One region of the Ethanoligenens harbinense YUAN-3 genome, then DNA from elsewhere that is predicted to be linked to it. Evidence: riboswitches for the same ligand, from Rfam matches in the RefSeq annotation. Region 1 holds a riboswitch; the other holds the start of a gene.

Region 1 (4,449 bases):
GGAGAACGTGTTGGAAATGCCGTCCTTGCAGACGTCGTAGGAAAGCTTAGCTACCGAGTTGAGCGAAGCGAGCGCGCCGTTTTTGTCGCGGTTGTGCATGGGGTTGGCGCCGGGCGCGAACGGTTCGCCGGCTTTGCGTCCGTCCGGCGTGGAGCCGGTCTTTTTGCCGTACATCACGTTGGAGGTGATGGTGAGGATGGAAAGCGTGTGCTCCGCACCGCGGTAGGCCGGCGTCTGTTTGAGCGCATCAAAGAACAGGCGCACCTGCTCCTGCGCGATACTGTCCACGCGGTCGTCGTCGTTGCCGTAGGCCGGATATGCGCCCTCGGTCTCGAAATCCTTGATGAGCCCGCTTTCGTCGCGGATGCAGCGCACGCGCGCATATTTGATGGCCGAAAGCGAATCCGTCAGCACCGAGAGCCCCGCGATGCCGAACGCCATAAAACGGTGGACATCCGTGTCGTGCATCGCCATCTGTACGGCTTCGTAGGCGTACTTATCATGCATATAGTGGATGATGTTCATGGCGCTGACATAGGTGTGCGCAAGCCACGGACGGTAGAAATCCATCAATTCCAACACCTTGTCGTAGTCGAGGTAGTCCCCCTGATACGGCGCGTGCACGGGCCCGGCCTGGATGCCGTAGCGCTCGTCCCGCCCGCCGTTGAGACTCATCAGCAGCAGCTTGGCCAGGTTGGCGCGCGCACCGAAGAACTGCATGTCCTTCCCCACCCGCATGGCCGACACGCAGCACGCGATGGCGTAGTCATCGCCGAATTTGGGGCGCATCACATCGTCGTTCTCATACTGGATGGCGTCGGTGTCGCAGGACACCTTGGCCGTGTAGCGCTTGAACGCCGCCGGCAGGTTCTCCGACCACAGCACTGTGAGATTCGGCTCGGGCGAGGAACCGAGGTTATACAGCGTGTGCAGCATGCGGTACGAGCTTTTGGTGACGAGCGTACGGCCGTCTTCTCCCATGCCGCCCACCGACTCAGTGATCCACATCGGGTCGCCGCCGAACAGCTCATTGTATTCCGGCGTGCGGAGGTGCCGGGCCAACCGCAGCTTCACCACAAAGTCGTCCATGATTTCCTGCGCCTGTTCCTCGGTGAGCACGCCGTCGCGCAGGTCACGTTCAAAATAGATGTCCAAAAACGTGCTGGTGCGCCCCAGGCTCATGGCCGCGCCGTTCTGCTCCTTGATGGACGCGAGATAGCCGAAATACAGCCACTGCACAGCTTCTTTGGCGTTTTGCGCCGGGCCGGAAATATTGCAGCCGTACTGGGCGGCCATCTCCTTGAGCGCGCCCAGCGCCGCGATCTGTTTGGCCAGTTCCTCAAGATCGCGGATGTTGTCTTCGCCCATGCCGCGCTCGCCCATCTGCTTTTTGTCCGCCTTTTTGACTTCGATGAGGCGGTCCACGCCGTAGAGCGCCACCCGGCGGTAATCCCCGATGATACGCCCGCGGCCGTAGGCATCCGGCAGGCCGGTGATGATGCCGCAGTGCCGGGCCGTGCGGATTTCGTCGGTGTAGGCGTGGAACACACCGTCGTTATGAGTAGTACGGTAGCGGAATTCCTCCTCCACCTTCTGCGAAAGCTGGTAGCCGTACGCCTTGCAGGCTTCGCGCGTCATGCGCAAGCCGCCGAACGGGTTGACACCGCGGCGCAGCGGTTTGTCCGTTTGCAGGCCCACGATAATGTCCTTCTCTTTGTCCAGATAGCCGGGCGCATAGGCCGTCGGCGTGGTGACGGTCTCGGTATCCACGTCCAGCACGCCGCCCGCGGCCTGCTCTTTTGCCAGCAAGTCGTTGAGCTGGCGCACCACTTCCTGCGTGCGGGCCGTCGGCCCGGCCAAAAAAGACTCGTCCCCGGTATACGGGGTGTAGTTCTGCTGGATGAAATCGCGCACGTCCACGGCGTCCTGCCAGTTTCCGCCGCAAAACCCTTCCCATGCCTGTCTGCTCATCTGCATTTCCTCCATAGCGGCCTTTCACCGGCCTGCAAAGACAAAAGGGCAGCATTCGGTCATAACCAAATGCTGCCCAGACGGTCGGCAATTTCAGCAGGCTTTTACTCCCTTGTGGTGTGCTCCACAATTCCGTCAGTCATAAGAGCCTGATTCAATTTCTGTCCCTATTGTACTATACCTTTTTGGGGGTTGTCAAGCCAAAATATTTAAAATGAATACAATTTTTGAGCGTGCGGGACTTCAGCCGATCTTGTCTTCCATCAACTGCGCGTAGCGGTCAAAGAGCTGCTCAAACACACACTCCCACGAGCGGCTCTTGGCGGTTTGCAGCGCGCGGTCGCGCATGGCCAGGCGCAGGTGGGGAGAATTCAAAAACTGCTTCATGGCGTCTGTAAAAGCGGCGCTGTCGCGCGGCGGCACGATCAGGCCATCCTGTCCGTGCGTGACAATCTCCACCACACCGCCCGCATTCGGCACAATAGCGGGCAGCCCGGAGCACATGCCCTCAAGCACCACATTGCCGAATGTCTCGGTCGTGGAAGGAAAAACAAACACATCGGAGGACGCATAGGCCACCGAAAGGTCTTCCCCTTTCAGGAAACCGGTGAAATGCGCCAGCTTGCCGAGCTTCTGCTTTACCTCTTGCAGAGAAGGCCCGTCGCCCACGATGGCGAACGCCGCGTGGTCGCCGTAGGCGGCCTTGATCGCACGGATGCTCTCCATCAGGATATCGAGGTCTTTTTCGGGCGAGATACGGCCCACATATGTAAAGAGCAGGGCGCCATCCTTCGCGCCCGCTTTTTTGCGAAACGATTCGCTGCGGAAACCGGGGTTAAAGCGGTTGCCGTCCACGCCGCGGCGCATAATGTCCACCCGGCGGATGTCTTTCTGGAACAGGTATTCCTTCGTGCGCTCGGAGGGGCAGAACGTCAGCTCGCAGCTGTTATGGAACCAGTTGAGGTAAGTCTCCAGAATAGGGCTGACGATGTCCATGTTGTAGTAATGCAGATAGGAATTGAAGTTGCTGGTATAGGAAGAAACGATGGGAATGTTTTTCTTTTTCGCATAGCGCATGGCCGCCAGCGAAATGCCGAACTCACTGTAGGCGTGAATGACATCGGGCTTGAATTCGTCCAGGATCTTCTCCGCCTTGAAGACCGGTGGGATGACGATGCGGCACTCTTTATAGAAAAGCAGCGGAAACGATAAAAACCGGTACACATTTTTATCCTGTTTCTGCGGGCCGGGATATTCCGGCACCAGAAAAACAGTTTCAATGTTGTTTTTCATCGCGTAGAGCTGCAGTTTTTCCAGCGTGGTGGATACGCCGTTGATCTGGGGGGCAAACGTATCACAAAAGTAAGCGACTTTCATTCCAATTCTCCTCCAGTCTGTGGAAAACATACAGGTTCTTCGCATGATAAAGCCGTGCCGCCTCCGTGCAGATGGCCTTGCGCAGCAGCAGCATGGTCATGGCCGTGGAGACCCGCAGCGCATAAAAAACATCCGCGCAGCCGCCCGGAGGGGTCTTCTGCTGCTCCCGCAGGCTGCGTTTCAAAAACAGACGGAAGGTATCCGGCGTATCCGCCATCTCCGGCATCTCTTCGCCGAACCGCGCGGCGCCCTTGCCAAACGCGAAGAGCATCTGCCACTCGTACCAGTGATGCTGCTTCATGTCGCCGCAAAACCGCTTGGTGTGCACATAGCAGCAAAAATCGGACAGATAGTGCGTGACGACGCCGATGTCTTTTGCAAACGCAAACGAATCCAGAGACTTTTCTTCCTCTCTGTCGTACAACGCCGTGGCGCGTCCAAGCACAAAGTCCATTGATACATCCGAAAAATGCGGATGGACGTTATACTTTGCAGACAGATCCGGCAGGATATTTCCGAGCAAAAAGCCGCTCCAGCTCAGCCTGACCCCGATCTGCTCGCGGACGGCCGCATGGATACGCCGCGCAAACAGCAGGTGCACCAAAACATTCATGAAACCACCCCACCGTTTATTATACGAAAGAACATTTTTTGCGAACATCAAAAATGTGTCAAGTTTGTGTAAGCGCGTGTCAATTTTCTGTAATATCCGTGTAGAGACCGGCCGAACCCGGGCAAAACGGCAGAAAAGGAGCCGGGTGACCGGACAGGCCCTTCCGCGGCCATGCGCTCTTCACATCGATCCGCCGTATTCGGCCACACGGAAAAAAAGACCCCCGGCAAGCCATATCCGCAATGCCGGAGGTCCTTTACCTATTCAGTTATGCAACCAAGAACTGCCGGTGAAAATTACTCGTCATCCTCATCGGGCTCCGAAAAATCCTCCGTGTCACCGCAGCTTTTCTCTTTCGAGATCGGCATTTGGTCATCGCAGGAATACGGGGGCTTGGGAAGGGTCGCCACCGTGACATGCTGGATCGTGGTTGCCTTGAATTTCAGGCGCACCACGGTCTTCTCCAGCAATTTGTTGAATACCTTGAT
Region 2 (4,449 bases), 1.4 Mb from region 1:
CAACCTCCTCGGTGTTGCCGCGCAGGGTCTTGGCGCCTTCCTCTCCGCTGGTGTCGTAGGGATACAGGTTGGCCAGATGCCGTACGGCGGACTCGCTCTGCACCTTGACGAACGACTCGTAATTTTCCACGTCATACGACGCCCGGAATGAATCCCCGATGTGCCAGACCACCACGGCGGCGATCTCAATGGGGTTGCCGGCCGCATCGTTGACTTTCAGGTTTTCGCCGTTGAGGCTGCGTGCCCGTAGAGACAGCTTCTTTTTCGAGTAGAACGGGTTGGTCCACAGCAGGCCTTTTTGGTGGGACGTGCCCTTGTAATCCCCAAACAGACTCAGAACAGCGGCCTGGTTGGGCGCCAGATTGAAAAAACCCGCGCTGATGATGATGAACGCCACAATAAGTAAGATTCCTGCCAGCACAAACAGCGGGCTGGCGCCGCTGTTTGCGGCCGCCGCAAGCCCGAACAGCAGCACCGCGGCCACGATGCTCACAATGGCCAGCAGCAGCATCGCAAACCCCGGGGCGGCAGTGAATTCCTTTTCCTGTACCGGTTTTTCGGACATGTAAAACACGCTCCTTGACGCATGATGGTGGATAATCTTTGTGATATCGCCAGAATAGCATCCTGGTTTATGTATTGCAAGCCTTTCGGAAAAATCTCCCTCTTCTCCCTAAAAGCGCAGTACCATGAGATATTCGCTTTGGTAGGTGCCGTCCTCCAGCTTAGACGCATGTTCGCGCAGGCCGTAGGAAACAAAGCCCATCTTCTGATAGAGCGCTATGGCACGGGTATTTTTGGCCACGACTTCCAGCTCCACCTGCTCGATGCTCATGCGCCTGGCCTGCGCAAGGACTTCGCCAAGCAATGCGGAGCCCACGCCCAGATGCCAATACGCCTTGCAGACCGAAATGCCTATGCCCGCCCGGTGCAGAAATCGCACGATGTCCTGCGAATGGAGACCCGTGCTGCCGACGATCTCCCCATCCACAAATGCAGCGAGAAAACCGGAGCGCGGGTGATCCAGCTGTTTTTGCAGCATCGCGCGTTCTTCCTCCACCGTCGGCACCGGGTCTTGGGGACCACGCGCCAGAAAATCGGTCTCGGCGCGCGTGCCGCGCAGATGAGCCAGCATAGCCTCGGCGTCTTCCGGTGTGGGGCTTCTGAGCGTACAGCTCCGCCCGTCCCGCAGTGTAATCTCGTTCACTTCCATGTTCATACGCTCATCCCCTCCCGTTGGTTCCTTTTCAGCATAGCAGAACTGCCAGGCTCTTGCAATATGCCGCGTTTTTGGGTATACTATCCTTGTAACGGCCGTATGACTGGCGGAAGTGGACAAACCACGTGGAGTACGGCCCGGTTTGGACGGACGTTTTGCCCCGTCGTGAACAGAAAAGCCGACCGCCTGGGCGTAGTGTAAGCTATCCCCGGGCGGTTTTTATTTGCCCGGCACGGGCCAGAACGCGGGGATCGCAAAAAACGGCATGCATTGCGTGCAAACGGAGGATTTCTATGAAAAAGCGGGCGCTCATCAGTGTTTCGGACAAGACCGGCGTGGCGGATTTCGCCAAGGCGCTGGAAGAACTCGGCTATGAGGTGGTGTCCACCGGCGGCACGGCCAGGGCGCTGGCCGACGCGGGCGTGAACGTCACCGGCATCAGCGACATCACCGGCTTCCCCGAATGTCTGGACGGGCGGGTGAAGACCTTGCACCCCAAGGTTCACGCAGGCATTCTGGCCATCCGCGGCAACGCGGAGCATATGCGCCAGCTTGAGGAACTGGGCGTCACCCCCATCGACATCGTGGCCATCAACCTCTACCCGTTCAAGGAGACTATCCTGAAACCCGGCGTAACGCTGGAGGAAGCCATCGAGAACATCGACATCGGCGGCCCGTCCATGATCCGCGGCGCGGCCAAGAACTGGCAGGATGTGGCGGTGGTCATCGATCCGGCGGATTACGCCGTGGTGCTGGAAGAACTCCGTCAGATCGGGGAAGTGTCTCGCCCAACGAAATTCCGCCTGGCGGCGAAGGTATTTGAACATACCGCGCAGTACGACGCGCTCATCGCGGATTACCTCCGCAAAGCGCGCGGCGACGCCAGCCTGCCCGATGCGCTCACCCTCACCTTTGAAAAGCGCCAGGAGATGCGCTACGGCGAGAACCCGCACCAGCCCGCGGCGTTTTACACCGAGATCGGCGCGCCGTCCAACACGCTGGCGGCGGCCAGACAGTTGCACGGCAAAGAGCTTTCTTACAATAACATCAACGACGCCAATGGCGCGCTCGATCTGCTCAAAGAATTCGGAGAAGCCGTGCCCACCGCCGTGGCGGTGAAGCATGCCAACCCCTGCGGCGTGGCCATCGGCAGGACCCTGCTGGAAGCTTACCAGCGCGCCTATGCGGCCGACCCGGTCTCCATTTACGGCGGCATCGTGGCCCTCAACCGTGTGGTGGACGGAGCCACCGCAGCCGAGCTGGCTAAAATCTTTCTGGAAATCCTTATTGCGCCGGGGTTTGCGCCCGAAGCGCTGGAAATTCTCGAAAAGAAAAAGAATATCCGCCTGCTTGAGCTGCCCGACCTGGCCAAGCCGAACGACCCGAAGACGCTGGACATGCGCAAGGTGGTGGGCGGCCTGCTGGTGCAGAAGCTGGATACCTTCCTGCTGGACGAAAGTGCGCTCAAATGTGTGACGAAGCGCCAGCCCACGCCCGAAGAGCTGGACGAGCTGCATTTTGTCTGGAAAGTGGTCAAGCACACGAAATCGAACGGCATCGCGCTCTCAAAGAGCCACCAGACGGTGGGCATCGGGCCGGGGCAGACCAACCGTATCACCGCGCTGGAACTTGCCATCAAATACGGCGGCGACAAGGTCAACGGCAGCGTGATGGGCTCGGATGCATACTTCCCGTTCTCCGACTGTGTGGAAGCCGCACAGAAAGCCGGCATCACCGCCATCATTCAACCGGGCGGCTCCATCCGCGACGAGGATTCCATCAAAGCCGCCGACGCCGCCGGTATCGCCATGGTGTTCACCGGCTACCGCCACTTCAAGCACTAAGAACGGGCACAGGCGAGCACAGCCCGCATTTATGTTGCGAAAAGACGGCGGCAGAAAGCGGCACGAAGAGGAGAAACTGCGAATGGATATACTGGTCATCGGCGGCGGCGGGCGCGAACACGCCGTCATCAAAAAGCTCAAGGAAAGCCCGCGCGCGGGCGCCATCTACTGCGCGCCGGGAAACGGCGGCATCGCGGCGGATGCGCGCTGCGTACCCATCAAGGCTACCGACGTGGACGGCGTGGTGCGTTTTGCCAAAGATAACCGCATCGGATTCGTTGTGGTCACGCCGGACGACCCGCTGGCCCTCGGCATGGTGGACGCGCTGGAAGCGGCGGGTATCAAAGCATTCGGGCCAAATCAAGCGGCCGCCGCCATCGAGAGCAGTAAGGTCTTTTCCAAAAACCTCATGAAAAAATACGGCATTCCCACCGCGGCCTACGATGTGTTCGAAAGCCCCATAGAGGCGCTTGCACACATTGTGAAAGAGGGGCGTTACCCCGCCGTCATCAAAGCGGACGGGCTGGCGCTGGGCAAAGGTGTGGTCATCGCGCAGAACGAGGACGAAGCGCGCGCCGCCCTCCACGCCATCATGGAGGACAAGATTTTCGGCGCGTCCGGTAATCGCGTGGTGGTGGAGGAATTCCTCACCGGGCCGGAAGTGAGCGTGCTGGCTTTCACCGACGGCAAGACCATTCGCCCCATGGTCTCATCCAAGGATCACAAGCGCGCGCTCGATGGCGACAAGGGGCCGAACACCGGCGGCATGGGCACCATCAGCCCCAACCCGCATTACACCGACACGATAGCCGACCAGTGCATGGAGACCATCTTTTTGCCCACCGTGCATGCCATGAATGCGGAAGGGCGCCCGTTCAAAGGCTGTTTGTATTTCGGGCTGATGCTCACGCCGGATGGCCCGAAGGTAATCGAGTACAACGCGCGTTTTGGCGACCCGGAGACCCAAGTGGTGCTGCTGCGCCTGCAAAGCGACCTGTTGGATATTCTGGAAGCCGTCGCCGACGAGCGCCTGGCCGGTATGGACATTGAGTGGGACAGCCGCGCTGCCGCCTGTGTGGTGGCGGCTTCGGGTGGCTATCCCGGCAAATATGCCTCCGGCAAAGCCATCACCGGCATCGCGGCGGCCGAAACGCACCCGGATGTGACGGTTTTCCATGCGGGCACCAGACTGGAGGACGGCACCCTTGTCACGGCGGGTGGACGGGTGCTGGGGGTCACGGCGCTGGGGGCAACGCTGGAGCAGGCGCTGGGCATCGCTTATGCGGCGCTGCGCGAAATCCATTTCGACGGCATGCAATTCCGCACGGACATCGGGCGCTGAAACGGCTTCTGTTTTCTTTTATGCACAAAAAACCGCCGCACGGC

The links. Region 1 has a riboswitch for ZMP and ZTP ahead of pflB (formate C-acetyltransferase). Riboswitches for the same ligand answer to the same signal wherever they lie in the genome.
Region 2: it holds a riboswitch for ZMP and ZTP, as region 1 does, so the genes downstream of both, purH (bifunctional phosphoribosylaminoimidazolecarboxamide formyltransferase/IMP cyclohydrolase) here and pflB (formate C-acetyltransferase) in region 1, are expected to answer to the same signal.

Annotation. Positions count from the first base shown of each region.
Region 1 covers NC_014828.1:1,793,567-1,798,015, forward strand. Annotated here, with positions in the region: gene pflB (formate C-acetyltransferase) at 1-1,971, opposite strand, end outside; ZMP/ZTP riboswitch at 2,039-2,124, opposite strand; gene ETHHA_RS08360 (glycosyltransferase family 4 protein) at 2,215-3,348, opposite strand; gene ETHHA_RS08365 (zinc dependent phospholipase C family protein) at 3,326-3,961, opposite strand; gene ETHHA_RS08370 (DUF3794 domain-containing protein) at 4,258-4,449, opposite strand, start outside.
Region 2 covers NC_014828.1:205,945-210,393, forward strand. Annotated here, with positions in the region: gene ETHHA_RS01010 (SPFH domain-containing protein) at 1-565, opposite strand, end outside; gene ETHHA_RS01015 (GNAT family N-acetyltransferase) at 674-1,219, opposite strand; ZMP/ZTP riboswitch at 1,309-1,418, shown strand; gene purH (bifunctional phosphoribosylaminoimidazolecarboxamide formyltransferase/IMP cyclohydrolase) at 1,513-3,063, shown strand; gene purD (phosphoribosylamine--glycine ligase) at 3,146-4,405, shown strand.